2 regions of the Flavimobilis sp. BM9 genome follow, and region 2 is predicted to be linked to the other one. Evidence: riboswitches for the same ligand, from Rfam matches in the RefSeq annotation. Region 2 holds a riboswitch; the other holds the start of a gene.
What was found. A riboswitch is a leader RNA that binds a small molecule or an ion and turns the genes downstream of it on or off. The one in region 2 is predicted to bind thiamine pyrophosphate.
Positions count from the first base shown of each region.

Region 1: linked by a shared signal. The riboswitch ahead of AC4F3Q_RS03965 (thiamine-binding protein) and the one ahead of AC4F3Q_RS04520 (thiamine ABC transporter substrate-binding protein) in region 2 are both predicted to bind thiamine pyrophosphate.

Region 1 is NZ_JBZEMO010000001.1:868,164-882,573, reverse strand. It holds gene argC (N-acetyl-gamma-glutamyl-phosphate reductase) at 1-932, opposite strand, end outside; gene AC4F3Q_RS03980 (ABC transporter ATP-binding protein) at 1,008-1,790, opposite strand; gene AC4F3Q_RS03975 (ABC transporter substrate-binding protein) at 1,774-2,772, opposite strand; gene AC4F3Q_RS03970 (ABC transporter permease) at 2,769-3,581, opposite strand; gene AC4F3Q_RS03965 (thiamine-binding protein) at 3,578-3,871, opposite strand; TPP riboswitch at 4,004-4,121, opposite strand; gene AC4F3Q_RS03960 (quinone oxidoreductase family protein) at 4,220-5,227, shown strand; gene AC4F3Q_RS03955 (nucleotide pyrophosphohydrolase) at 5,224-5,583, shown strand; gene AC4F3Q_RS03950 (VOC family protein) at 5,660-6,550, shown strand; gene AC4F3Q_RS03945 (LiaF transmembrane domain-containing protein) at 6,554-7,216, opposite strand; gene pheT (phenylalanine--tRNA ligase subunit beta) at 7,264-9,819, opposite strand; gene pheS (phenylalanine--tRNA ligase subunit alpha) at 9,819-10,886, opposite strand; gene AC4F3Q_RS03930 (aldose 1-epimerase family protein) at 11,013-11,969, opposite strand; gene AC4F3Q_RS03925 (TrmH family RNA methyltransferase) at 12,001-12,825, opposite strand; gene rplT (50S ribosomal protein L20) at 12,877-13,263, opposite strand; gene rpmI (50S ribosomal protein L35) at 13,326-13,520, opposite strand; gene infC (translation initiation factor IF-3) at 13,619-14,410, opposite strand, start outside.
Region 2 is NZ_JBZEMO010000002.1:85,629-100,038, reverse strand. It holds gene AC4F3Q_RS04535 (hypothetical protein) at 1-224, opposite strand, end outside; gene AC4F3Q_RS04530 (DUF4235 domain-containing protein) at 440-727, shown strand; gene AC4F3Q_RS04525 (VOC family protein) at 802-1,731, opposite strand; TPP riboswitch at 1,824-1,942, shown strand; gene AC4F3Q_RS04520 (thiamine ABC transporter substrate-binding protein) at 2,011-3,096, shown strand; gene AC4F3Q_RS04515 (ABC transporter permease) at 3,110-4,885, shown strand; gene AC4F3Q_RS04510 (ABC transporter ATP-binding protein) at 4,885-5,997, shown strand; gene AC4F3Q_RS04505 (HtaA domain-containing protein) at 6,546-7,487, shown strand; gene AC4F3Q_RS04500 (alpha/beta fold hydrolase) at 7,580-8,323, shown strand; gene AC4F3Q_RS04495 (LURP-one-related family protein) at 8,339-8,902, opposite strand; gene AC4F3Q_RS04490 (ABC transporter ATP-binding protein) at 9,023-10,879, shown strand; gene AC4F3Q_RS04485 (DUF6338 family protein) at 10,884-11,525, opposite strand; gene AC4F3Q_RS04480 (hypothetical protein) at 11,538-11,678, opposite strand; gene AC4F3Q_RS04475 (hypothetical protein) at 11,961-12,254, shown strand; gene AC4F3Q_RS04470 (P-loop nucleotide/nucleoside kinase family protein) at 12,346-12,819, shown strand; gene AC4F3Q_RS04465 (LLM class flavin-dependent oxidoreductase) at 12,829-13,761, shown strand; gene AC4F3Q_RS04460 (cold-shock protein) at 13,884-14,410, shown strand, end outside.

The DNA.
Region 1 (14,410 bases), on a different contig from region 2:
ACGCGACCGGCACGGCGGTCGACCGCGACCTGGACGAGGGCGGTGTTGGCTCCGAGCGTCATCGCGGTCGTCGGCCAGACGCCCTCGGGGAGCAGGTGGACGAAGGGCTCGTCCGCGTACGCGTCGTGCCACGCGGCGCGGATCGCGGCGTCCGACGTCGACGGGTCGACGAGTCGTGCAGTCGCGGTCGCGAGGATGCCGCGGGACATCGGCACGAGCGTGGGCGTGAAGGAGAGGGTGACGTCCGGCGCGCCGGCCGCGCGCAGGTTCTGCGCGATCTCGGGGATGTGGCGGTGCGTCCCTCCGACGGCGTACGCCTGGGCGGAGCCGAGCGCCTCGGACGCGAGCAGGTGGCTCTTGAGGCTCTTGCCCGCGCCGGAGTAGCCGTTCGCGAGGACGGCGACGATGTCGGTCGGCGAGACGAGCCCTGCCGCGACGCCGGGCTGGAGACCGAGGGTCACCGCGGTGACGTTGCAGCCGGGGACGGCGATGCGGCGCGCACCGGCAAGGTTGTCGCGCTGCCGGGTGCCGGGGCCGGTGATGAGCTCGGGCATGCCGTACGGCCACGTGCCGGCGTGCGCGGAGCCGTAGTACGCCTCCCAGTCCGTGCCGCTCGCGAGCCGGTGGTCAGCGCCGAGGTCGAGGACGAGGACGTCGTCGGGGAGCTGTGCGGCGATCTCGCCGGAGGCGCCGTGCGGCAGGGCGAGGACGACCACGTCGTGCCCGGCGAGCGTCGCGGGCATCGTGGGCTCGAGCACGCGGGCGGCGAGGGAGCGGAGGTGCGGCTGGTGCTGGCCGAGCGTCTGGCCCGCGTTGGAGTGCGCGGTCACCGCTCCGATCTCGACGTCCGGGTGCGCGGCGAGGAGCCTGAGGATCTCGCCGCCGGCGTACCCGCTGGCTCCGGCGACCGCTGCTGAGAAGGTCATGCGCATAAACATACACCGTATTGCATAACTCTCCACTCCCCTCGCGGAGCGTGTCCCACCATCCTGCCCCAGCGCGCCCCCTCACCCCAGGGACGCGAGCACGACGCGCCGAGCCGCATCACGGCCGAGCGCCCCGACCTCCACACGGGCGACGACCCGGCCCGGCCGCGACGACAGCACCACCACGTGGTCCGCGAGCGCGACCGCCTCGTCGACGTCGTGCGTCACGAGCACGACCGCCGCACCGTCACCCAGCACACCCTGCGCCCGGTGCGCCGCGAGCCACCCGTTCATGTCGCGCCGGGTCAACGGGTCGAGCGCCCCGAACGGCTCGTCCAGGAGCAGCACACGACGGCCGGCGAGCACCGTGCGCGCCAGCGCCGCACGCTGGCGCATCCCGCCCGACAGCTCGTGCGGCCACGACTGCTCGAACCCCGCGAGGCCGAAGCGGTCGAGAAGGCCCCGAGCCGCCGCAGCCGCGTCCCGGCGCGACGCCCCACCGACCTGCGCCCCGAGCGCGACGTTCCCGAGGGTGCGCCGCCACGGGAGCAACGAGTCCCCCTGCGGCATCCATGCGACGTCGGGCCGCCCGTCCTCCGCCAGCGGAACCTCGACCTCGCCGCCCACCACCACGGTCCCCGCGACCGGTAGACCGCCCAGCACGCGCAGCAGGGTCGACTTGCCGCACCCGGACGGGCCCACGACCGCCGTGAGCCCGCCCGGCACGACGCGGAGCGACACAGCGTCGAGGACCGTCCGGCCGCCGATCGACACCGTCAGCCCCGCGACCACGACGCCGCTCCCCAGCGCACCCGGCAGAGCGACGGCCTCCACGTCCGGCCGGACGTCAGCCGACGAGGTCATCGGTCCACAGCTCCTCCGCCGTCAGCCCCCGCTCGACGAGCCCCTCCTCCTCGAGGAACGCCAGGAACTCCCGCCACACCTCCGGGTCCTGCCAGCCCCACGGCTTCCCCGGCGCCGCGATCTCCCCCGCCAGGTAGTCCGCGCTGCGGGACACCAGCTCGCGGTCGAGCTCCGGCACGGCCTCCAGCAGCGCGTCAGCGGCCGCCTGCGGGTCGGCGACCGCGTCGTCGTAACCCCGCCCGATCGCCGCGACGAGCCGGTCGACGACTCCCGGCCGCTCGGCCAGCACCTTCTCGGACGTCGCGAGCAACGGCGTGTACCAGTCCGGGATGCAGTCCGTGTGCTCGGCGAACGGGATCGACGTGACGTCGAGACCGTCGACGTCACGCAGCCGGATCGTGTCCCAGCCCTCGAACACCCACGCGGTGTCGAACTGCTCCTGCGTCAGCCCGACGCGGAAGTCGTCGCTCACGAGCGGGGCCAGCTCGACCGCGTCCGGGTCGCCGCCGTCGCACGCGACGAGCCGGCGCACGAGCGCCTCCTCGAGCGCGCTCCCGTAGCTGCCGTACGTCCGCCCCGCCAGGTCACGGGGACGCTCGATCCCCGCGCTCCGCAAGGAGATGAGGCTCGAGGTGTTGCGGCGCAGCACCGCGGCGACCGAGACGACGTCAGCCCCCTTGGCCCGCGCCGGGACGAGCGACTCGGCGACCGAGTACGCCACGTCGGCCTTCCCCGCCGCGACCAGGCTCAACCCCGACGCCTCCCCCGGCTCGACGATCGTCACGTCAAGACCCGCCTGCGTGAAGTAGCCGCGCTCCTGCGCGACGTACAGGCCGAGGTGGTTCGTGTTGGGCGTCCAGTCGAGGACGACGGTCACGGGCGTCAGGTCAGCATCGGCGGCACCGCTCTCGGGCGTCGTCGTGCAGCCTGCGGACAGGATCATCAGTGCCGCAGCGATCGCGGCGGTGGTACGAGCTCTCATGCTGGTCTCCTCAGGAGCAGGTGGTTTCCGGACTCGCGCCGCTGCCACGGCAGCGCGGCGCGCGACGCCACGTCGACGATCACGAACAGCAGCGCAGTGAGCAGCGCCACGAGGGCGACGGCCACGAAGATGCGATCGACGTCGTAGCCCTTGCGTGCCCGCTGGATGAGCACGCCGAGACCGCTCGTCCCCGCGAGGTACTCGGAGACGACGGCAGCGCCGACCGCATACGTGGCCGCGAGGCGCAGCCCCGAGAGCGCGCCAGGAAGAGCGGCGGGCGCGCGGACGAGGAGCAGCACCTGGCGGCGCGTCCCACCGAGGCCGCGCAGGACGTCACCGAGCTCCCCTTCGGCGTCGCGCATCGCCCCCGCAGCGGCCACGAGCACCGGGAAGAACACGGTGAGCGCGACGAGCACGACCTTGGGTGCGAGCCCCACGCCGCCCCACAGCACCATGAGCGGCGCGAGGACGACCGTCGGCACGGTCTGCGTGAGTGTCAGCAGCGGCAGGAGCGCACGATCCAGCCATGGCGACGCGGCCGTCGCGAGCGCGAGCGTCCCTCCCGCGAGCACCCCGAGCACGAGCCCCAGGAGCGCCTCCGTCATCGTCGTCGCGACGTGCGCGCCGAGCACCGGCGCGAGCTCTGCCCCGGCCGTGACGACCTGGCTCGGGGCAGGCAGGACGAACGCGGGGACGTTCGCGACGTAGACCGCCAGCTCCCACACGACGACGAGCCCGACCGCGAGCACCGCGGGCGGCCAGACGCGCGACACGACGTCCGCGCCCGCCGGACGGGATGCGATGCTCACGCCCGGAACTTCGCGACGAGGTCCTCGATCGTCGGGCCTGCGTCGTCCGCGCCCTGCCCGACCTTGATGTGGCTCGTCACCCCGCGAGCGCCGGCCGCGAGCGTCGCCTCGTGGACGCGGCGCAAGAGCGCCCAGACGTCGTCCGGGCTCCCCTGCACGGTCGTGCCCATCGCACCGACCTCGTGGACGAGACCGGACTGCTGGATGACCGCGATGGCAGGGTCGATGTGGGCGTAGGGCTGGTCGGCCGTCCCGGCGGGACGCGGCGAGACCTGGATGTGTGCGAGCACTTCTTCGCTCCTCGAGCTCGAGGGCGCCGCCACGGCGGGCGCGCACGGCACGACCGCCGCGCGCCGACAGGGCGCGCCGCTGCGCACGTCGATCGTGACGCGCGCAGCGGGACGGTTCGAGCAATGAGGGTGCCGACGGCACCGACGCTTCCCTCCGCTGGCATTACCCAGTTCAGGTTCGCGGGTCGGCGACTCGGTGGTTTCCCATCCGCCCTCTCAGCTTGGTGCACCAAGCTCCCCGGCGTTTCCCGGTCAACGTATCGGCCGTGCCCGCGCGCTGCACGCGTCGTCTCGCGATCCGGGACCGTCGCGTCGACCCGAGCGGCCGACGGGTGGTTGGCTGGGGTGATGAGAGCGATCGAAGCCGTGCACGCAGGTGGTCCCGAGGTCCTCACGCTCGTCGGCCGCCCCGCCCCGACCGCAGGTCGTGACCAGGTCGTCGTCGATGTCGCCTACGCGGGCGTGAACTTCATCGACACGTACCGCCGCTCGGGCGTCTACCCCGTCCCGTTCCCGCACGTCCCGGGGAGCGAGGGTGCGGGCGTCGTCAGCGCCGTCGGGCCCGACGTCACGGACGTCGCGCCAGGCGACCGCGTCGCCTGGGTCGACGGGCCCGGCTCGTACGCGGAACAGGTCGTCGTCGCGGCGGACCGCACGGTCCCCGTGCCCGACGGCGTCGACCTCGCGACCGCGGCAGCGCTCATGCTGCAAGGGCTCACCGCGCACTACCTCGCCGACTCGAGCCACCCCGTCGGGCCGGGCGAGGACGTGCTCGTGCACGCGGGCGCAGGCGGCGTCGGCCTCCTCCTGACGCAGCTCGCGGTCGCGCGTGGCGCCCGCGTCGTCACGACCGTGTCGACGGACCTGAAGGCCGAGCTCTCGCGCGAGGCAGGGGCGACCGCGGTCGTGCGCTACGACCAGCTCGACGACCTCACGACACAGCTCCCGGCCGCCGTCCGCGCCGTCGCACCGGACGGCGTGCACGCCGTCTACGACGGCGTGGGACGCACGACGTTCGACGCCTCGCTCGCTTCCCTGCGCCCTCGCGGCATCCTCGTGCTGTTCGGTGGCGCCTCCGGCCAGGTACCCCCGTTCGACCTGCAGCGGCTCAACTCGGGCGGCTCGCTGTTCGTCACCAGGCCCACGCTCGGCGACCACGTTGCGACACGACCCGAGCTGCTGCGTCGCGCCGACGAGCTGTTCCACGCCGTCCGGCTCGGGGCCCTCAAGGTCCGTGTCGGTGGGACGTACGCGCTCGCCGACGCGGGCGAGGCGCACCGGGCGCTCGAGGCGCGCGAGACGACCGGCAAGGTGATCCTCGAGGTCGCGGGCGAGCACACCGGGGGGACGCTGTGACCGAACGGTCTGACGGGTTCGCCGAGCTTGTCACCGCCGTCCGCACGTTCTCCGAGGAGCGCGGCTGGACACCCGTGCAGACACCGAAGAACCTCGCGATGGCACTCACCGGCGAGGCGGGCGAGCTCGCAGCCGAGCTGCAGTGGCTCGGGTCCGACGAGAGCCTCGACGCCGTGCGGACGGACCCGGAGCTGCGCGAACGTCTCGCGATGGAGATGGCCGACGTGACGATCTACCTCGCGCGCCTCGCCGACGTCACCGGCATCGACGTGCTCGACGCCGCCCGACGCAAGCTCGCCGTCAACCACGGCCGGTTCCCCGTCGGCTCACCTCCGTCGCGCACGCACCGTGGGTAAGGCCTGGGCGCCACCCTCGCCGCGCCTGGGCGCTCTCACCGTGGGCAGCAGGCGACGAGGTGCGCATGCTCGAGGCATGACCACGATCACCCCGAACATCTGGTACGCGGGCGATGCCGAGGAGGCAGCCGCCGCCTACACCGCGTCCTTCCCCGACAGCCACGTCGTGGCGACCACCCGGTACCCCACCACCGGGCTCCCCGACTTCCAGGCAGGCATGGCCGGCAAGGTCCTCACGATCGACGTCGTCGTCGGTGGCCTCCCGCTGACCCTCGTCAACGCCGACGCGTCCTTCCGTCCCAACCCGTCGATCTCGTTCATGGTCAACCACGACCCCTCCCGCGACCCGGACGCGCGCGATCACCTCGACGCGCTCTGGGACCGGCTCGCTGACGGAGGTCGTGTCCTGATGGAGCTCGGCGAGTACCCGCACAGCGCCCGCTACGGCTGGGTCGAGGACCGGTTCGGCGTGTCCTGGCAGCTCATCCTCACGAACCCCGAGGGCGAGCCACGTCCGTTCGTCCTCCCGTCGTTCCTGTTCGGCGGCGCCGCTCAGAACCGCGCCGCCGAGGCGAGCGCGTACTACCGGGACGTCCTGCCTGGCTCGCGCCCAGGGACGACGGTGACATACCCCCAACCCCACGGCCCCGCCGCGGCGGGCTCCGTCATGTTCAGCGACCTCGTGCTGGCAGGGACGTGGGTCGTCATGATGGACGCCGCCGCGACGCAGGACCACACGTTCAGCGAGGGCGTCTCGCTCGCGGTGACCGCTGCCGACCAGGACGAGATCGACCGGCTCTGGGCGGCCCTGTCGAGCGACCCCGCGGCCGAGCAGTGCGGATGGTGCAAGGACAAGTTCGGAGTCTCGTGGCAGGTCGTCCCCGAGAACATGGGAGAGCTCATGTCCCACCCGGGCGCGTACGAGCGGCTCATGGCGATGGGGAAGATCGTCATCGCCGACCTGTGAGGATCAGTTCCGGACCTCGAGCCCGCCCATGATCGCGATGACGTTCACGACGAGCCGGGGCGCGTCCGGTGCGACCGGGCGGACCGTCTTGTCCTCCCAGCCGCCGAGGAGAGGCAGGCCGCGCACGGTGACGCTCCACGTCGGCGGGACCTTGATCTCGACCCCGCCCCAGAGGGTGAACACGGAGACCTCGGCAGGCTCGACGACGCCCGCGCCGCGCAGGTCGACCTCGATCCCGCCCATGACGGCGGTGAACACGCCGGAGCGGAACGCGGGCGAGGCGGTACGCGGGTTCGAGGCACCCATGATGACCAGGGAGGACAGCACGTCCGGGTCACCCTGGGGCCCACGCACCCCGCGCGTGATGAGTGCCAGGCCAGCGACCAGCAGGATCAGCGGGACGACGAGCTCCCACAACGACATGCGCGGGTAACCGAGCCGGTTGGACTGCAGGATCACTCCGACGAGGACGAGCACCGCGGGTCCGTGCCACGCACGCGGCGCCGTCACGAGCCCGAAGACGCCGACCAGGACGATCACCGTCGGCCACCACGTCCGCACGAGGTGGCCGAGGCTCACGTCCACGACGCCGGCGCGCGCGAGCAGAGCGAAAGCGGCAGCCGCGACGAGCAGGACACCGAGGGCACGTTGAGCAGAAGGTCTCACGGCTCGACCCTACCGAAGCAGGGCCGAGCCGTGGTGGACGTCGCGGCTCAGCGGAGCTGGGCGCCCAGGCGCTTGCCCGCGAGCTTGACGACCCGGCCGCGAACCTCAGCGGTCTGCTCCGCCGTCAGCGTGCGGTCCGCGCCACGCAGGCGCACGGCGACGGCGACGGACTTCTTGCCCTCGCCCACCTGCGGGCCCGTGAACACGTCGAACACCCGCACCTCCTCGGCAAGCTCACCAGCGGCCTGCGCGACGACGGCACGCACGGCACCGGCGGTCACGTCCTGGTCGACGACGAACGCGAAGTCCTCCTTCGCGAGCGGGAACGTCGAGACCGGCACAGCCTGGACCGGCTCGGTCGAGGCCGCCGCCACGATCGCGTCGAGGTCGACCTCGAACGCGGCAGCGCGACGCGGCAGGTCGAGCCGCTCGAGGACCTGCGGGTGCAGCTCACCAGCCCAGCCGACGACCTGGCCCGACGCCAGCTCGAACCGCGCGCAGCGGCCCGGGTGCCACGGCATGCGCGACGTGTCGTTCGTCGTCGTGAGCTCGATACCGACCGTCCGCGCGACGAGACGGACCGCCTCGACAGCGTCCTCCCAGCCTGCGGCACGTCCAGGACCCCACCAGCCCGCACGCTCGCGCGCTCCGGCGAGGACGCCCGCCGCGTGGCGCGGCTGGTCCGGGACCGCAGCGCCGAGCGCCTCGAGCTCCTCGTCCGACGGGCGGCGAGCGCCAGGCAGCTGGGGCGCGACCGGCGCGCCCGGACGGGGCTGCGTGACGAGACCGATCTCGTAGACCGCCAGGTCGGTCATGCCGCGCCCGACGTTGCGTCGCGCAGTACCGAGCAACGTCGTCAGGAGGTTCGTGCGCAGCTCAGGAGCCTCGTCCGAGAGCGGGTTCGCGAGCCGGACGGCGCGGCGTCGCGCGTCGTCCGCGGCGAGGCCGAGCTCGTCGTGCTGGACCGAGCCGACGAACGGGTAGGACAACGTCTCCACGAAGCCCGCCTCCGCGAGCGCACGGGCGACCGAGCGGCGCGAGCGCTGCGCGGCCGTGAGCCCGGTGCCGGCGGGAGCAGCGGGGACGACCGACGGGATCTTGTCGTATCCGTCGATGCGCGCGACCTCCTCGACGAGGTGCTCAGGCGCCTCGATGTCAGGTCGCCACGTCGGCGGCGTCACCGCGACGGTGTCCCCGTCGCCGTCAGCGAGCTCGCAACCGATCATCGTGAGGATCTCGGCGATGCGCTCGCGACCGTGGTCGACCCCGGTCAGGCGCAACGGCTCGGACCACGGGAACGTGATCGCAGGCGTCGCCGGGACCGCGTCGAGGTCGGAGACGGCCGGGTCAGCCGTGCCGCCGCCGTGCTCGACCAGCAGGTCGACGACGCGCTGCGCTGCCACCCCGGGCAGGCGCGGGTCGACGCCGCGCTCGAACCTCTTCGCAGCCTCCGACGGGATCTTGTGGCGTCGTGACGACCGCGCGACCGTCACGGCGTCGAAGTGCGCAGCCTCGACCAGGACGTCCGTCGTCGACTCCGACACCTCGGACACCTGACCGCCCATGACGCCTGCGAGCCCCTGGATCCGGGAGCCACGCACGCCGTCGGGCGAGTCGGTGATGAGCAGGTCGCCCGGGTCGAGCGTCCGCTCGACGTCGTCGAGCGTCGTGAAGTGCTCCCCCGCGGCAGCACGGCGGACCACGATCGGGGCGGCCACCTTCGCGAAGTCGTACGCGTGCAGCGGCTGGCCGAGGTCGAGCATGACGTAGTTCGTGACGTCGACCGCGAGCGAGATCGGCCGCATGCCCGCCTGCGTGAGGCGCTTCTTCATCCACTCGGGCGTCGGGGCGGCCGGGTCGATCCCCCGGACGATGCGCGTCACGAAGCGGTCGCAGCCGACGACGCCGTGGACAGGCGCGACGTCGTCGACCTCGACGGCGAACCCGTCAGCCGTCGCGGCGGGCGTCTCACGCACGCCAGGGTCGGTGAACGTCGCGCCGGTCGAGTGCGAGTACTCGCGCGCGACGCCGCGCATCGAGAAGCAGTAGCCGCGATCGGGCGTCACGTTGATCTCGAGCACGGACTCGCCGAGCCCGAGGAGCTGGACCGCGTCCGTGCCGTTCGGCTGGCCAGTGAACCCGAGCCGGTCGAGCACGATGATGCCGTCGTGGTCGTCCCCGAGACCGAGCTCGCGCTGCGAGCAGATCATGCCGTCGGACACGTGGCCGTACGTCTTGCGCGAGGCGATCGGGAACGGGCCGGGCAGGACGGCGCCCGGGAGGGCGGCGACGATGCGGTCGCCTGCCTCGAAGTTGTGCGCGCCGCAGATGATCCCGCGCGGGACCGTCGGCTGGCCGTCGTCGTCGAGCACGTTGTGCTCGCCCACGTCGACCTGGCACCAGTTGATCGTCTTGCCGTTCTTCTGCTCCTCCTTGACGAGGGAGACGACCGTGCCGACGACGAGCGGGCCGGTGACGGCAGGACCGTGCACCGCCTCCTCCTCGAGCCCGACCCGGACGAGGTCGGCGGCGAGCTGCTCCGCGGTCAGGCCAGCCGGGACCTCGACGTGCTCCGCGAGCCAGTCCAGTGCGATGTTCGGCATCAGAACCCCATTCCGAACTGCGTCGAGAAGCGGACGTCGCCCTCGATGATGTCGTGCATGTCAGTGATCCCGTGGCGGAGCATCAGGGTGCGCTCGAGGCCCATGCCGAACGCGAAGCCCGTGTACTCGTCCGGGTCGATCCCTGCGGCGCGCAGGACGTTGGGGTTGACCATGCCGCAGCCACCCCACTCGATCCAGCCCGCGCCGCCCTTCTTCTGCGGGAACCACAGGTCCATCTCCGCGGACGGCTCGGTGAACGGGAAGAAGCTCGGGCGCAGGCGCGTGCGCGCCTCGGGACCGAACATCGCGCGGGCGAACTGGTCGAGCGTGCCCTTGAGGTGAGCCATCGTCAGGCCCTTGTCGACGGCGAGGCCCTCGACCTGGTGGAAGACGGGAGTGTGCGTCGCGTCGAGCTCGTCCGTGCGGAACACCTTGCCGGGGCACGCGATGTAGATCGGGACGTCACGCGAGAGCATCGTGCGCGACTGCACGGGCGACGTGTGCGTGCGCATGACGAGGCCCGAGCCCGCGCCGTCGGCCTCAGGTCCCTCGACGAAGAACGTGTCCTGCATCTGGCGCGCCGGGTGGTCAGGGCCGAAGTTGAGCGCGTCGAAGTTGAACCACTCCGCCTCGACCTCAGGCCCCTCGGCGATCTCCCAGCCCATGGCCACGAAGAAGTCCGCGACCTGCTCCGAGATCAGCTCGAGCGGGTGACGGGCACCGGAAGCGACACGGTCCGTCGGGAGCGTCACGTCGACAGCCTCGGTGACGAGGACCTGCGCGGCGCGCTCGGCCTCGAGCTCCTCCTGGCGCGTGGCGAGCGCCTTGGCGAGGCGGCCGCGAGCCGGGCCGAGAAGCTTGCCGGCGGTCGCCTTCTCGGCGGGCTCGAGCTGGCCGATCTCACGGTTGGCGAGCGCGAGGGGGCTGCGGTCCCCGGCGTGGGCGATCCGCACCTCCTTGAGCGCCTCGAGGTCAGCAGCCGACGCGACGGCGGCGAGAGCCTCCGTCAGCGCCGCGTCGATGCCGGCGGCGTCGAGCGGGGACAGGGGCGTTTCTGGCGTGGACATCCGTGCCTTCCGGAACCGGAGCGAGTGGGATCGTCGATCATTCTACGAGGCCCGGAACCCGGATCCGCGCCCCGTCCGCACCCCCGCGCGGCCCGGCGTGGTGCACCAGGCCGCGCGGGGCGGGCGTCAGAGCGCGAAGATGCGCCAGCCGACCTCGTGGCTCTCGCCCGGCTCGAGCAGCACCAGGTCCGTGCGCGAGTTGAAGGCGTCGGGCGGGCACGTCATGGGCTCGACGGCGAGGCCGCTGCGGAACGCGTCGCCAGGACCCTCCGGCGTGTGCACCTGGAGCCACGGGCTGCCCGCCTCCCACTCCATCGCGACACCCGTGCCCGACGGCGAACGCACCTCGACGCGACCCGTACCGTCCTCGAGGACGAGGCCCGTGTAAGCGTGGTCGATGAACGTGCTGCCGACGACGCGAGGCGTACGGAAGTCGAGCGTGCCGCCGTCGTACGTCGCGACGTCGGCGACGCCGGTCGGGACGAGACGGTCAGGTGTGACCGTCAGGACCTGCTCGGCGGGGATGAGTGCCTCCCACTCGTCCACAGGCTCGGGACCAGCGACGAGGTACGGGTGCGGGCCCGTGCCGTACGGGGCACGCCCCGTCCCGACGTTCGTCGCGCGGACGCTCCAGCTCAGGCCGTCGCCGGACAGCGCGTAGGTCACCTCGCACCGCACGCGGAAGGGGTAGCCGGCCTGCGGGGCGATCGTGTGGCCGAGCGTCACGGACGTCTCGTCGCTCGAGACGACGGTCCACTCGGCCCACGCCCCGAGGCCGTGCAGCGCGTGGCCACGCTCGGGCTCCGTCAAGGAGAGCGCGTAGGTGCGTCCGTCGACGTAGTAGTGCCCGTCGACGACGCGGTTGGGCCACGGTACGAGCACCGCGCCGCGGTAGCCGGGCCGGACGTCCTCCTCGCCGAACGGCGTCACGAGGGGACGGCCGTCGTGCTCGAGCACTCGCAGGCTCGCGCCCACCGAGGCGATCACCGCACGGTAGGGGCCACTGGTCAGGATGTGTTGCGTGCCCGAGACGGGCACGGTCGCGTCGTTGCTCACGTGAACATCTAAGCGCACCAGACGCATGTCGTGCGCGGGGCCGAGGGCCCAGCAGCCGTCACCGCTGGGCGCGTGCGGAGCCGTACAGGCAGACGGTCGCGGCCGTGGCGAGGTTGAGGGACTCGGCGCGGCCGCGGATCGGCACGCGGACGACGGCGTCAGCGCGGTCACGGTCCTCGGGGCGCAGGCCCCAGGCCTCGTTGCCGAACACCCAGGCGGTCGGTGCGGCGAGGTCTGGCTGTCCTCCACCCGAGGCGCCGGCGGCGTCGAGCAGGTCGTCCAGATCGTGCGGCCCGACGCCGTCAGCGGCGAGGACCGTCATGCCGAGCCCGTGCACGGCACCGAGGACGTCGTCGTACGACGCGCCTGCGACGACGGGAAGGTGGAAGAGCGAGCCGGCCGTCGAACGCACGACCTTCGGGTTGAGCACGTCGACGCTCTCCCCGGCGAGGACGACGGCGTCAGCGCCTGCCGCGTCAGCAGCGCGGATGACCGTGCCGGCGTTGCCGGGGTCGCGGACGTTGAGGAGGACCGCGACGAGGCGCGGGTTCAGGGCGGCCACGTCCTCGAGGGATGCGTGGGGACGGTCGAGGACGGCGACGATCCCTTGGGCGTCGGGGCTCATCGCGTCGAGGACCTCGTCCGAGCCGGTCCGGGGCGTGACGCCCGCCTCGTGGGCGGCGTCGACGATCTCCGTGTACCGGTCAGCGGCCGTCTCCGTCAGGAACAGGTCGCGCACCAGGTCCGGCGCGTAACGCACAGCTTCGCGGACGCTCTGCGGGCCCTCGACGAGGAACCGACCGGTGCGCGAACGCGCAGAACGCCCGGACAGCGCCCGGACTGACCGCACCCGCTCGGAACGGGGGTTGATCAGCTCGGGCATGTCCGGGCGTCCTGAGGCTGCGAAGCGCGCGACGTCGTGGAGACGTACGGCTCAGGCAGCAGCCTTGGGGGCGTTGACGTCGGCCGGGAGGGCCTCCTTCGCGACCTTGACCAGCGTGTTGAACGCGTTGGCGTCCGTCACGGCGAGGTCAGCGAGGACGCGACGGTCAACCTCGACACCAGCGGCCTTGAGGCCCTGGATGAAGCGGTTGTAGGTCATGCCCTCGGCGCGGACCGCAGCGTTGATGCGCTGGATCCACAGCTTGCGGAAGTCTCCCTTGCGCGCCTTGCGGTCGCGGTAGGAGTAGACCATCGAGTGAGTGACCTGCTCCTTCGCCTTGCGGTACAGGCGAGAGCGCTGGCCGCGGTAACCGCTGGCCCGCTCGAGGGTTGAACGACGCTTCTTGTGGGCGTTGACTGCCCGCTTCACGCGTGCCACGTGATGCTCCTTGGTTCTCGGGGCTCACAAGCTCCTTCAGGGCGCAGGACGCGCCCCGAGGGTCACTTGCCGAGCAGCTTCTTGATCTTGGGGGTGTCGGCGGCCGAGACGACCTGGTCGGCGCTCAGGCGGCGCGTACGACGGCTCGACTTGTGCTCGAGCAGGTGGCGCTTGTTGGCCTGCTCGCGCATGACCTTCCCGGAACCGGTGATGCGGAACCGCTTCTTGGCACCGGAGTGCGTCTTGTTCTTCGGCATGGCTGCCGTGTCTCCTCAGGGTCGGTCGTGCGCCGGCTGGCGTACGACAGTGTCGGTCGGGACCTCACGTGCAGGTCCCGCTCGGTGTGCAGGTCTCGTCACTCGCTCTTCGGCGCAGGCTTCGGGGCGGGCTTCGGTGCGGGCCGGGCAGGCTTGGCAGCCGCCGGCTTCGGGACTGAAGGCTTGGGCGTCGCCGCCGGCTTGGGGCTCGCCGCAGCGGGCTTCGGCGCGGCAGCAGGCTTCGCGGTCGCGGGCTTGGCAGCAGCCTTCGCCGGCGCGGCCTCGACGACCGGGGCTTCCACAGGCGCAGCCGTCTCGACCGGAGCAGCAGCGGTCGCGGCCGCGGGCGTCTCGACGGGGGCCTCGGGCGCAGCAGCCTCCACGGGGGCGGACGCCTCGGCTATCGAGTCGACCTCGGCCTCGGGACGCGGGGCACGACGAGTCTCCTCGCGCTTGCGACGCTGCTCGCTCTTGGCCTCGGCCTTCTTCTTGACCGGGCCGAGCACCATGGTCATGTTGCGGCCGTCCTGCTTGGGCATGCTCTCGACGAAGCCGAGCTCGGCGACGTCCTCCGCGAGACGCTGCAGCAGACGGACGCCCATCTCAGGGCGCGACTGCTCACGGCCGCGGAACATGATCATGACCTTGACCTTGTCGCCTGCCGACAGGAAGCGCTCGACGTGGCCCTTCTTCGTGCCGTAGTCGTGCGGGTCGATCTTCAGGCGGAAGCGGATCTCCTTGAGGACCGTGTTGGCCTGGTTGCGCCGGGCCTCACGCGCCTTCATGTCTGCCTCGTACTTGAACTTGCCGAAGTCCATGAGCTTGCAGACCGGAGGACGCGCGTCAGGCGCGACCTCGACGAGGTCGAGGTCCGCCTCCTGCGCCAGGCG
Region 2 (14,410 bases):
ACGTCCTCGTCCGTCGCCGCGACGTCGGGATGGTCGACGTCCGTGATCGTCGCGTGGGCGCCCGTCGCGCCCGCCGCCTCGTCAGCGCCTGCGGCGACGGCGCGCACGAGGCCGTCACCCGTCATGGCCGGGAGCGACTGGCGGGGTGCCGCCGACGTGAGCACCCAGGACAGCGCGAGCGCGCTGGCGAGCGCCGTCACGGCGCGACGGGTGCCTCGTCGCACGGGTCGTCCTCCTCGGTCCCGGGAGCCGCCGTGCGGCAGCCCTCTCCATCGTGCACCGTCGCCATCCCTGAGACCAGGACTGGCGGTCCTGGCAGGGGCCTCATGGCGTGCGGGTGCGGCGTGACCGATGTGCGTCGTCGTGCAGTCCCGGTAGCGTGGTGACGGTGGCCGCCTGCCCCGGGCTGCCGCACCGACGAGCGACGAGGAGCACCGACGTGGCTGACGACAACGACGACGGCATGGTCGACAAGCTGATCCTGATCGGCACGTCCGCGCTGGCGGCATGGCTGGCGCAGAAGGTCCTCGGCGCCGTGTGGAAGAAGACCACGGGCCACGACGCACCCAAGGACCCTCTCGAGAACGACTCGACGATCGCGGGGATCGTCACGTTCGCCGCTGTCACCGGCGCGGTCGCAGCCCTCAGTCGCATCGCGGCGAACAAGGGTGCCCGCAAGGTGACGTCGAGGATCGCTGCGGGGCGCGCGTTCAAGGCGTCCCGCTGACAGCCCATGCCTGAGAACGCCCGGCCCCCTCGTCGCTGCTGCGACGAGGGGGCCGGGGCGTGTCTGAGGTCGCGTCAGGCGACCGCGACGCGGATCTCGTTGCGCCACGGGTCGGCGAACGTGAGCACCGCCCCGTCGTCCGCTGCGGCGATGCCCGCGTGTGCGAGGCGGTCGGTCAGTGCGCCGATCTCGTCGCGCGTCGGGACGACGATCGACACCTCGCCCAGGCCGAGGTTCACGGGGCGCGGGCCTGCGCCCATCGACGCCCACGTGTTCATCGCCATGTGGTGGTGGTAGCCGCCCGCGGACACGAAGAGCGCGGAGCCCATCTCGGTCGTCGCCTCGAAGCCGAGGGTGTCGACGTAGAAGCGGCGGGCCGTCGGGATGTCGCCGACCTGCAGGTGGACGTGGCCGAGCGTCGCGGCGGCGCCGTGGGGTGCGGCGAGGACGGCCTCGTCGAGGTGCTGCTCCATGAACGCGTTCGGGTCGAGGTGCAGGGTCGCCATCTCGACGTGGCCGTCGCGCCAGCGCCACTGGTCGCGCGGGCGGTCGACGTAGAGCTCGATGCCGTTGCCCTCGGGGTCGTCGAGGTAGAACGCCTCGGAGACGAGGTGGTCGCCCGCGCCCGTGTAGAGCTGCGGGGCGAGCTGGGCGACGCGGGCGAGGGTCGCGGCGAGGCCTGCGGCGTCGGCGAACAGGATCGCGGTGTGGAAGAGGCCGGCCTCGCCGGGGCGGCGCGGGGGCAGGTCGCGCGCCTCGCGCAGGACGACGAGCGGCGTCGTGCCGCGGCCGAGGGTGACGACGGCGGCGCGCGCGTCGGCGGCGTCGTTCGCCAGGACCTCGAGGGCGATGACGTTCGTGTAGAACGCGACCATGGCGTCGATGTCGCGGACGTACAGCGTGACCGCGTCCATGTGCGTCTCGGCTGCGAGGCGGTCGCCGGGCAGGAGGGCGGAGGGGGCGGCGGCGTGGGCGCTCGCGGCGTCGATCATGTCTCGGCTCATGAGTCGAGTCTCCCTCGGATAAGTTGAAGCGTCAACTAATCTCGGTGTGAGAGGGCGCACGCCATCCTCACCCTGCCGAGCGGTAGGCTGGTCGCGAACGACAGGGGAGCGCTGCCGCCCGAAGGGACGGCGAGCGCTGAGAGTGCGGACACCGCAGACCCTCGAACCTGATCCGGCTAGCACCGGTGTAGGGAGTCGGGATTCTCTCCACGTCGTGCGCCGCAGCACACGCGGGGCACGGCGCGGCACCCCTCCTTGACCTAGGAGGACACGCAGCACATGACCACCACGACCCGCCGCAGCAAGGCCGCCGCAGGGGCGCTCGCCGCGATCGCAGCCACGAGCCTGCTCGTCGCCTGCTCGGCCGAGCAGATCCCAGCCGCCACCACCACGACGACGCCCGCCGGCCCGCCCACCGGCAAGGTCACCCTCGTCACGCACGACTCGTTCGAGCTCACCGACGAGCAGAAGGCCGACCTCGAGGGGCTCGGCCTCGATGTCGAGGTCACCCAGCTCGGCGACGGCGGCACCCTCGTCAACCAGCTCATCCTCACCAAGGACGCCCCCCTCGGGGACGTCGCCTACGGGATCGACAACATCTTCGGCGCACGAGCCCTCGACGCCGGCGTCTTCGCCGAGCACGCATCCCCCGCCCTGCCCGACGCCGCGAAGGCGCTCCGGCTCGACGGCTCGGAAGCGCTCACCCCCGTCGACCAGGGCGACGTGTGCCTCAACGTCGACGACCGCTGGTTCGAGGCCCACCCCGACGTGCCCGTCCCCGCGACCCTCGACGACCTCGCCGACCCCGCGCTCAAGGACCTCGTCGTCCTCACCAACCCCGCGACGTCGACACCCGGCCTCGCTTTCCTCGCCGCGACCGTCGGCGCCTACGGCGAGGACGGCTACCTCGACTACTGGAAGAGCCTCAAGGACAACGGCGTCAAGATCTCCGACTCGTGGTCCGACGCCTACTACGTCGAGTTCTCCGGCGGCGGCGAGGACGGTCCCCGTCCCGTCGTCCTCTCGTACGGGTCCTCGCCCGCCTACACGCTCGACGGCGACGAGTCCACGACGTCGTCCCTCCCCGCGACGTGCTTCCGCCAGGTCGAGTACGCGGGCGTGATCGCCGGCTCCGACAACCCCGCAGCGGCGGGTGCGCTCGTCGACTACATGCTCTCCGCCGACTTCCAGGCCGCCCTCCCCGACACCGTGTACATGTACCCGGTCGACCCGGCCGTCGCCCTACCCGACGCCTTCGAGAAGTTCGGGCCGCTCGCCGAGAAGACGATCACGGTCGACCCTGCGACGCTCGCCACGAACCGCGACGCCTGGATCGAGTCGTGGACCGACACGATGCTCGGCTGAGACGACCACGACCGTGACGACGACCCTCGCGCCGGCACCGACCGGGACCCGCGCCCCTCACGGGGACGCGGCGCCCGGCGGTGCCCGGCGCAGGGCGACCGGGCGTGCGCTCTGGTTCGCCGCCGTCGCGGTCCCGGGACTGTTCCTCGCGGTCTTCTTCCTGTGGCCCGTCGCGACGATGATCCTCAAGGGCTTCGCCGCGCCCGACGCCGCTGCCCACCCCGCGTGGTCACCCGCCGCGTGGGACCTCGGCGGGTTCGGCGAGGTGCTCGGCCGCCCGCGCACGTGGCGCGTCGTCGGCCTGACCTTCCTGCAGGCCGGCCTCGGGACCGTGCTCTCCGTCCTGCTCGGCCTCCCCGGCGCGTACGTGCTGTACCGGCGGACGTTCCCCGGCCGTGCGTTCGTGCGTGCGGTCGTCACGGTGCCGTTCGTCCTGCCGACCGTCGTCGTCGGTGTCGCGTTCCGCAGCCTGTTCATGGACGCGGGCCCGCTCGGCGCGCTCGGCCTCGACCAGAGCCTCACCGCGATCGTCGTCGCGCTCGTCTTCTTCAACTACTCCGTCGTGGTCCGGACGGTCGGCGGGTTCTGGGCGCAGCTCGACGCCCGTCCCGAGCAGGCCGCGCGCGCCCTCGGCGCGAGCCCGCTGCGCGTCCTGCGGACGGTCACGCTCCCCGCGATCGCCCCCGCGATCGCGTCGGCGGCCGCCCTCGTCTTCTTCTTCTGCGCGACGGCGTTCGGCACCGTCCTCATCCTCGGCGGCAGCCGCTTCGGCACGATCGAGACGGAGATCTACGTCCGCACGACGCAGTTCCTCGACCTGCGCGCCGCCGCGGTCCTGTCGGTCCTGCAGCTCGTCGTCGTCGCGGCAGTCCTGTGGGTGTCGGGCCGGGCGTCGGCGAGGCGCGTGCGCGCGCTCGCGCTCCTCGGCGCGGCGCCCGGCGAGCGCCGGCTGCGCCTGCGCGGCCTCGGCGCGGGCGGGGCCACGAGCCTCGCCGTGACCGCCGTCGTCGTGCTCGGGCTGCTCGTGTGGCCCATGGCCAACCTGCTCGTCCGCTCCTTGCGCACCGCGGACGGCGCGTGGACCCTGCAGAACTACCGCAACCTCGCCCAGCCTGTCGCGGGCTCGTCCGTGACCGCGTGGCAGGCTGCGGGCACGTCCCTGCGCACGGCTGCGGTCGCCGCCGTGATCGCCGTGGTCGTGGGCGGGCTCGTCGCGCTCGTCGTGTCGCGACGCGCGCGCTCGCGGGCCGGGCGCCGCGGCCTCGCCCTGCTCGACGGCGTGTTCATGCTCCCGCTCGGGGTCTCCGCCGTGACGGTCGGCTTCGGGTTCCTCGTGACGCTCGACCGGCCGCTCGGCCTCGGCGTCGACCTGCGGGCGTCGGGACTGCTCGTGCCCGTCGCGCAGGCCGTCGTCGCGATCCCGATCGTGGTGCGGACCGTGCTGCCCGTGCTGCGCGCGCTCGACCCGCGCCTGCGCGAGGCGGCAGCCACGCTCGGCGCACGCCCGGGCCGCGTCCTCGCGACGGTCGACCTGCCGCTCGTCACGCGTCCGCTCGGCCTCGCCGTCGGCTTCGCGTTCGCGGTGTCCCTCGGGGAGTTCGGCGCGACGGCGTTCCTCGCGCGGCCCGACTCGGCGACGCTCCCGGTCGTGATCTTCCGCCTGATCGGGCGGCCGGGCGCGGAGAACTTCGGGACGGCGCTCGCCGCGGCGGTCGTGCTGGCCGTCGTGACGGCGACGGTCATGGTGGTGGCCGAGCAGATGCGCGGCGACAAGGCAGGAGAGCTCTGATGGTCGATGTGGTGGCGGCACGCAGCGCCGTGGCGGACGCGCGGGCGGAGGGTACGCCCGGCCTGCGGCTGCGCGACGTCGTCGTCGAGTACGAGGCCGCCTCGCGCCGCGACACCCCGGTGCGCGCGGTCGACGAGGTGTCGCTCGACCTGCCTCGCGGGCAGGTGCTCGCCCTGCTCGGACCGTCGGGCTGCGGCAAGTCCAGCCTGCTGCGCGCGATCGCCGGGCTCGAGCGCAGCACGGGTGAGATCTCGTGGGGTGGCCGGTCGCTCGCGGGCCTGCCCGTGCACGAGCGCGGCATCGGGCTCATGTTCCAGGACGGCCAGCTCTTCCCGCACCGCGACGTCGCGGGCAACGTGGCGTACGGGCTCGAGGGGCGCGCGCTGCGCGGCGGGCGCCGGGAGCGCGTCCCGGCGCCGCGGCGGCGGGCGCGCGTCGCGGAGCTGCTCGACGCCGTCGGGCTCGCAGGCTACGAGACCCGGCAGGTCTCGACTCTGTCGGGAGGGGAGCGGCAGCGTGTCGCGCTCGCCCGCTCGCTCGCGCCCGCGCCCGGGCTGCTGCTCCTCGACGAGCCGCTGTCCGCGCTCGACCGTGAGCTGCGCGAGCGGCTCGCGGTCGACCTGCGCGTCGCGCTCCTCGCGACCGGCACGACGGCTGTGTTCGTCACGCACGACCAGGACGAGGCGTTCACGGTCGCGGACCGGGTCGCCGTCATGTCGCGCGGCGCAGTCCTGCAGGAGGGGACGCCCGCCCACCTGTGGGCGGCGCCTGCCGACCGGACGGTCGCGTCGTTCCTCGGCTACGAGGTGTTCGTCACGGTGGACGGGGCGTCGCTCGCGGTACCGCCGGGGGGCTTCCGCCTGCTGGGCCTGGGCTCCGACGGCCTGGACGGGCCCGACGGCGCGGAGCGCGACGTGGCGCTCCTGCGCCGCGGGGTCGTGACGGGCGTCCCGTTCCGTCGCGGTGCGGCGTCGGCGCTCGTCGAGATCGACGGGCTCGGCACGGTCACGGTCCACGAGGCGGCGACGGGGGCCCGGGCGCTCGAGTCGCTCGACGTGGGTGATGTCGTGCAGCTACGCCTCACCCTGGGCAGTTGCGCGCCCTGCGCGTGAGACACGCGTGGGTCTCGCTGGCCGAGACGAGCGGGTGAATGCTCGCACCCCTGCGGGAGGCAGCGAACGGGCTGGGAGGCGCGGAATCTCGCGCAAACCCGGCTGAGGGCGCATCGCCGCTGGTCAGGGGTGACGCGCCGGGTGATCCACACGACCGCTCTTCCGGTTGCGGGACCCCTGGGTCGTTGGCACGCTTCGGTGTGCACGCCAAGCGTGCAGCGACGTCGCTCGCCTGGGCCCTGTGTCACCGGCCATGGCGCGACTAGCCAGAGATGCCGCCAGGCGTCGGGGTGAGGTGCGGGGGCACCACGTCCCAGACGCTGGTCCGCGCAGGTCCGTCACGGTCGCCGTGAGATCTTCGTGGCGCCCTGGTGCCGCCGGTTCGGGGGAAACGGTGGCGTGGGTGTGGTGCGCCGGGTCCTGGATCGGGGGATCGGACCCGGCGCTTTCTCGTCCCTGCGGGCTATCCTCACCGGGTTGCCTCGTCACCGTGCGCAGCCAGCGCCACGGCCCTCGGCTCGTACGTCCTGCTGAACCTGGAGCACGCCATGACCACGACCCGAGCCCGCCGCGCCGTGGGCGCCCTCGTGACCGCCGCCCTCACCCTTGTCGGGGCGGCCGTCGCCGCGCCGACCGCCGTCGCAGCGTCGAGCTCGTCGGACGCCGTGCTGCGCTGGGGCTTCCGCGAGAGCTTCCGCAGCTACGTCGGTAGCCCCGCGAACCCGCTGACCGCAGGCACGCGGATCGTCCCGAACAAGCCCGCGACGTTCGACCCGGCCGCGGCCGGCACGGACGAGCGCCGCCCGTACGCGTTCCCCGTCGCGTCGGCGACGGAGGGCGCGACGACGACGATCCGCACGAGCGGGTCCGTCACCTACAGCTTCCCCGCGCACGACTTCGTCATCACGCTCGGCGACATCAAGGTCGTCACGACGTCGAAGGCGACGTCGGTCGTCGCCGACCTCACCGTCGTCGTGCCGCAGGGCGCGACGCACTTCACCCCGGGCACCTTCGTGTCGAACGACGTCACGATCGGCACCGCACCGGCATCCGGCACGAAGGTCACGAGGTCGGGGGAGAAGGTCACCGTCGCTGCGACCGGGCTGACGCTCACCCCGAAGGGCGCGGACGCCCTGCGGGGCTTCCTGCCCGCGGGCTCGAGCCTCGACAACCTCACCGTGTCGCGGACGGTCACGAAGGCGCCCGCCAAGGTCAAGACCACGATCAAGAAGAAGAAGATCTCGACGCGGACCAAGGCGAAGGTGACCGTCAAGGTCACCGCCTCCCGCACGACGCCGAGCGGCAAGGTCACCGTGACCGCGACCAAGGGCAAGAAGAAGGTCGTGCGCACCGCCAGGCTCTCGAAGGGCAAGGCGACCGTCTCCCTGCCCCGCCTGGCGAAGGGCACGTGGATCGTCAAGGCGAAGTACGCCGGGTCCTCGACGGTGAAGTCCGCGACGTCCGGCAGGACGAAGCTCGTCGTCCGCTGACATGGTCCAGCCCGCGTAGCAGGCAGGCCTGGCGTGTCAGGGGCCCCCGCTAGCCTGCGAGCGCCACGGTGGCCCCACGAGGAGGAGCGAGCATGCAGCACGTCGAGGTCGGCCCGGACGGCGCCCGCACGGGCTACGTCGAGATCCCCGGTGACGGGGCCCCGCTCGTGCTCCTGCACGGTCTCGGGGCGGCGTCCGCGCCCTACTACGCCGCGACGGTCGCGAGCCCGGCGCTCGCCGGGCGGCACGCTTTCCTCATGGACCTGCTCGGCTTCGGCACGAGCGACCGGCCTCTCGCGTTCGGCTATACCCTCGCCGAGCAGGCAGACGCGGTCGCCCGCGCGCTCGACGCCCTGGGGCTCGCGGCCGTCGACCTCGTCGCGCACAGCATGAGCGGCGGGATCGCTGTCATCCTCGCCGACCGTAGGCCCGACCTCGTCGCGCGGCTCGTGCTCGTCGAGCCGTCGCTGCGGCCCACCCCTCGGCCCGGTGTGGACGGGCTCACCGAGGACGAGTTCGTCCGCACCGGCTTCACGCGGCGCCTCGAGGCTGCGGGCCCGCAGTGGGCCGCCACGATGCGGCTCGCCGACCCGGTCGCGCAGTACCGCGCCGAGCGGGCGCTCGGCGACATGCCCGTGCTCGACGACGTGCTCTACGGCCTGCCGATGCCGGTCCACGTGATCGAGGGCGGGCTCTCCGGCTGGCTCGCAGGCGACGAGGCGCTCGCCGGTGCGGGCATCGGCGTGACGGTCGTCCCGGAGACCACGCACGTCCTCATGCTCGAGGCGCCTGCGGCCTTCGCCGCCGCGGTCGCGGACGCCCTCCCGCTCCCGTGACCGCGGCGGCTGCGCTCAGCGCTGCTGGAGCGCGTCGAGCGCGACCGTCATCGCAGCCGCGACCCGGCCGTCGAGACGCGCGCCCGGGACGGTCGCGGTGTATCGGTCGCGCAGCGAGAACTGGCGCTCGACGGACAGGACAGGGCCCATGCTGTCGGCGAAGTCGAAGTGGAATGCGAACGGCAGGTCGACGAACCGGCGCAGGAGCGCGACGGTCTGGTTGCGCTCCTGACCGATCGCCGAGACGCCCGCCGCCTCGAGGTGCCACGTCGAGCGCAGCAGCGACTTGCCGAAGTCCTTGCGGAACATGCCGATCGGCGTGCCCGCGGCGTCCATGACGTCGTAGGTCGCCGCGAGGTCCATGACCTGCCGCGCCTTGAACGAGAAGACCGGCGTCGTGCGCGAGTCGTCCGTGAAGAACGTGACCTGCTCCTTGAACGCCATGCGCTTCTGCTGTGCGACGGCGAGCAGCTCGCCCTGCGTGCCGTCCGGGAGGACCGCGTGCACCGCGTAGCGGTTCACCATCATCGTGATGCGCTGCAGCACCATGAACTTGTCGATGCCGTAGAGCGAGGCCATGTGTTCTCCTGACGTGGATGTGCGGCCAACCTGGCCAGGGACGATCATGACGGGTCGCGGGCCGCGGCGCGAGCGCCGTGGAGGATGATAGGTGGGCCCGCCCAAGCACGAGGAGGCTGCGTGCGCAGCATCGCCCGGATCCTGGCCGCCACCCGCGTCCTGTGGCCGTACTACACCGGCATCGTCGTCTGCTCGTTGCTGACGACCGCGACAGCGCTCGTGGTCCCGTTCATCCTCAAGGAAGCGACCGACACGGTCGTGGGCGTCGCGACCGGAGGACCGGCCGACGGCGTCGTCCGCACGGTCGTGTGGCTCGCCGTCGCCCTCCTTGTCGCAGACCTGCTCAGCTCGACCGTGCAGAACGTCGGCGGCTACCTCGGTGACGTCATGGCGGCGCGCATGCGCCGCATGCTCTCGACGCGCTACTACGCGAAGCTCCTCGGCCTGCCGCAGCGGTACTTCGACAACCAGGTGACCGGCGCGATCATCAGCCGCCTGACCAGGTCGATCACCGAGGTCACGGGCTTCCTCAACAACTTCGCGAACAACTTCTTCCCGATGCTGCTCACGGTCGCGGCCGTGCTCGTGATCAGCGCAGGCTACTCGTGGCCGCTCGCGCTCCTGATCGCGATCGTCTTCCCCGTGTACGTGGGGCTCACTGCGCTCACGAGCAAGAAGTGGCAGAAGCTCGAGGCGGAGAAGAACGAGCAGGTCGACCTCGCGGGCGGGCGCTTCGCAGAGGTCGTGGGGCAGATCGGCGTCGTCAAGAGCTTCGTCGCGGAGCGTCGCGAGCTGCGGCTGTTCGACGGCCGCTTCGCACGGACGGTCGTGACGACGCGTGAGCAGTCCCGCCACTGGCACACGATGGACGCGGTCCGCCGGGCGTTCCTCAACGTCGTCTTCTTCGGGATCTACGTCATCCTGTTCGTCGGCACGGCGCAGGGCCGCTTCACGGTCGGCGACATGGTGCTGCTCATCCAGCTCGTCGCGATGGCGAAGGCGCCGGTGACGATGATGAGCTACCTCGTCGACACGACGCAGCGCGCGATCGCGGGCAGCAAGGACTACTTCGAGGTCATGGCGGAGCCTGCCGACCGTGACGAGCCGCTCCTGCTGACGGCGGACGCCCTCGGCGAGGGACGCGACGACGACGCCGTGAGCACCGTCGTCGTACCGGTCTCCGCGGCCGAGGTGACCGACGACGGCCCGGTCGTCGAGATCGCAGACGTCTCGTTCTCGTACGAGGAGGGCGCCACGGTCCTCTCGGACGTGTCCTTCACGATGCGTCGCGGCGAGCGCGTCGCGCTCGTGAGCGAGAGCGGCGGCGGAAAGACGACGCTCGTGAGCCTCCTGCTCGGCTTCTACCGCCCGACTGGGGGCACGATCCGCGTAGCAGGGTGCGACGTGGCGGAGCAGCCGCTCACCGAGCTGCGGCGCCGGGTCGCCGTCGTGTTCCAGGACGCCGCCCTGTTCTCGGGGACGGTCCGGGAGAACATCGCGTACGGGCGCGAGGGCGCGACGGACGAGGAGATCGTCGACGCCGCGACTCGCGCGAACGCGCACGCGTTCGTGTCGGCCTTCGCCGACGGCTACGACTCGACGATCGGTGAGCGCGGGCTCAAGCTCTCCGGCGGTCAGAAGCAGCGCATCGCGGTGGCTCGCGCGATGCTCAAGGACGCACCGATCCTCGTCCTCGACGAGGCGACGTCCGCGCTCGACACCAAGTCGGAGCGGGCCGTGCAGGCGGGGCTCGACGAGCTCATGGAGAACCGGACGACGTTGATCATCGCCCACCGCCTGTCCACGATCTCGTCGGTCGACACGATCGTGACGTTGCGCGACGGCCGCGTCGACGAGATCGGCAGCCCGGACGAGCTCGCGACGAGCGGCGGCATCTATGCGGAGCTGCTGAGCCTGCAGGCGTCGGCGTCGCGCAAGGACCGCAAGCGCCTGCGGGACCTCGGCTTCCGCGCCTGACCTGTCACGCGCCCCGGCTGGGGTACGAGACCTGGATCGAGCGGATCTGCGCGTCGGGCAGCACGACCGTGCGCCAGACGTCGTCCTTCTCCTCGAAGACGGTCGCCCCAGGCTTGCGCCGGCGTAGCGGCGGGCCGATCGCTAGGTCCCTCGGTCCGCTCTCGGGTGTCGAGTCGAAGCCGACGAGCTCGCCCTTCCAGACGGTGCCGTCGAGCAGCTCGACGATGACGAACGGGGCGCCCGCGCCCTTCGGGTGCAGGTCGATGAACACCTGGTCCCACACACGCCCACCGTTCATGGGGGCGCGGCCCGGCCAGCGGAGAGCCGCGACGAGGTAGGCGATCGCGCACGCGAGGGCGGACGTCGCGAGCGCGGCGCCGACGTAGGGTACGGCCGCCACGGGCGAGTCGAAGTGGTTGTCGCCGCCGCGCTCGGCTGACCGGTAGAGCGGGAGCCACGCCGCGGGCAGGAGCATGAGGGCAGCTGCTCCGGTCGCGAGGAGCGAGGACAGGACGACCCGGGACAGCTCGACGAGCGCACTCTCCTTGGTGCTGGGGCGGTGGCGTGCGCGCTGCAGGTGCCAGACGATCCCGGGGGCGAGCAGCAGGAGGAAGGCGTAGATCGCGGCCAGGCTGTCGGGGATCACGCGCTCTCGCCGTCAGTCGTTGCCGTCGTCGGCGAGGTCTCCGGGCGTGCTCGTCGTCGTGCCGCCCGTCTGGATGAAGACGAAGGACGAGGCCGCGGCTGTCACGGGCTCGACGGGTTCGCCGGGCGCCGGGCCTATCGGTGTGTCGGTCATGTCCTGCCTCCGAGCGCGATGCGGTCGCTGGTCACGATCGTCGCTCGCGCGCGTGCCGGACGTGTAGTGGCAAGCACCCTGCGACGCGTGCAAGCCACCGGTTGATCATGATGCAAATTTCTGTAATGTGCAGACTGTGCGGATTTGACCGGGCAGAGTTGCTCGGCCGCCGCACGCGCCCCGGGGTGGTGACGAACGGACTCGAGACCCGGCCGGGGCGGTGAGCTCACGACCGCACCGTCGCGGCCGCGACGGTGCTCCATCCAGCCAAGGAGTTTCAACGTGAAGCGCACTCTCCTCGCAGCGGCGACCAGCCTCCTGCTCGTCGCGTCGGCCACCGCCGTCGCAGCCCCCGCCTCGGCCGCGTCGACCGGCGGCTACCAGATCTGCGGCGCCGGCAAGGTCGTGGCGGCGAAGGTCAAGGGCGCAGGTGCCAACGTCACCATCTCGGTGCCGGGACGCACGGTCAGCCAGTACCTGCCGTCCGGCGTCATCACCTACGTCAAGGGCACCCAGCGGGTTGGTACCTGGACCGTGTCGGGCAGCTACCAGTCCGCCTCGGGATACTGCCTCTGAGCCATCCCGTCGACATGCTCGGGCCCCGGGTGCTGCTGCGCCCGGGGTCCGAGCACGTCCCTCGCCCGTGCGTGCGCCCTAGGCTGGTCGGATGAGTCGTGACCAGGTCGTCCTCGTCTGCGGCGTCGCAGGCGCCGGGAAGTCGACGCTCGCGCGCGAGCTCGAGCGCGACGGCTACGAGCGACTGTCCTTCGACGAGGCCGCGTGGGACGCCGGGCACCGCGAGCACCCCGTCCCGCAGCATGTCGCCGACGCCGTGCACGCCGAGCTGACGGTGCGTCTGCTCTCCCTCGTTGCCCGAGGGCGCGACGTCGTCGTCGACACGTCCTTCTGGTCTCGCGCCTCGCGGGACCGCTACCGCACGGTGCTCGCGCCGACCGGCGTCGTGCCCGTCGTCTGGTTCCTCGACGTCCCGCGTGACGTCGTCCTCGCGCGCCTCGCGCGACGCCGCGGCGCGGGCCCGGACGACGTCGTCGTCCCGCCTCACCTTGCCGAGCGGTACCTCGACGGCTTCGAGCGTCCCACCGCGGAGGAGGGGCCGGTCAGGGCTCTGACCAGGGGCTAGTCTCGCCGCATGAGCCACCGCCCTGACATCGCCGTCATGCTCCCCCGCGACCTGCGCGCCGACCGGGTCCGCGAGTTCGTCACGACTGCCGAGCAGCTCGGCTTCGACGAGGTGTGGGTCGTCGAGGACCTGGGCTTCCGCGGTGGCGTGGCTCAGGCGGCGACCGTCCTCGCGTGGACCGAGCGCATCCGTGTCGGCCTCGGCATCCTGCCTGCTGCGGTCCGCAACCCCGCGTTCGCGGCGATGGAGGTCGCGACGCTCGCCGCGCTGTTCCCCGGCCGGGTGGACGTCGGCATCGGTCACGGCCTGCCGGGCTGGATGCGTGAGGTCGGCACGTGGCCGGCGCGACCGCTCGCGCTCCTCGAGGAGCGCGTGCACGCCGTGCGCGCCCTCGTCGCGGGAGAGGAGGGCGCGGGCACGCGCCTGGACCCCGCCGTCGTGCCCGACGCCGCTCCGCGCCTCATGCTCGGGGTGCGCGGCCCGCGCTCGCTCGCCCTCTCGGGGCGGATCGCCGACGGCACGATCCTCGCCGAGCCGGCGACACCGGAGTACGTGCGTGCGAGCCTCGACCTCATCGACCCGGCGGGCCCGCACCGTGTCGTCACGTACAACGTCGGCGCGGTCGCGGACGATGCCGCGGACGCGATCGCTCTCGCCCGCCCCGCGCTCGAGTGGATCGGCGAGCCTGACTGGGCGACGCACCTGGCTGACCTGCCGTTCCGTGACGAGCTCGTCGCTGTGCGCGCGGCGAGCGTCACGCGCGCGAACTTCGCCGCAGCGCTGCCGGACGAGTGGGTGGCCGAGCTTGCGCTCGCCGGCACGCCCGACCAGGTGCGTGGCCGTATCGCTGCGCTCGGCGAGGCGGGCGTCTCGTCGAGCGTGTTCATCCCTGCTGGGCCTGACCCGGTCGCTGCGCTCGCGGACCTCGCGCGCGTGCTGTGACGCCGGGCCCCGTTCGTCGAGGTCGCGACCTCGAGGCCGACGTCACGACCTCGGGAGGTGTCGCCACGTCTGTCGGTCAGGGACACTGGGGGGAAGACCTATCGCTTTGACGAGGAGTACACGTGCCGCAGGGAACAGTCCGTTGGTTCGACGCTGAACGAGGGTTCGGCTTCATCGACGTCGGGGACGGTGGCGAGGACCTGTTCGTGCACGCGTCCGAGATCCTCGACGACGACGGCCCGCGGGTGCTCCGCGAAGGTCAGGTCGTCGAGTACGAGGTGGGCGAGGGCAGCCGCGGGCCGCAGGCCCGGCAGGTGCGCGTGACGGGCGACTGGTCCGAGGATGCCCAGCTCGGCATCCTCGGCACGGTCGCCTGGTACGAGCCGAGCAAGGGCTACGGCTTCGTCGACCCGGACGACGGCCGCGGCGAGATCTTCCTGCACAGCTCCGCGATCGTCGGCGGCGGCGTGGTCGTCGAGGGGCAGCGCGTCGCGTTTCTCGTCGTCGACGGCGAGAAGGGTCCGCAGGCGGACCACCTGCTCCCGCTCGCTGCTGAGGCTGCGCCTGCGGGTGCGGCGGCGGGCTCGACGTCGGACGGCGCTGACGGCACCGTCTCCTGGTACGACGACGGCAAGGGCTTCGGCTTCAT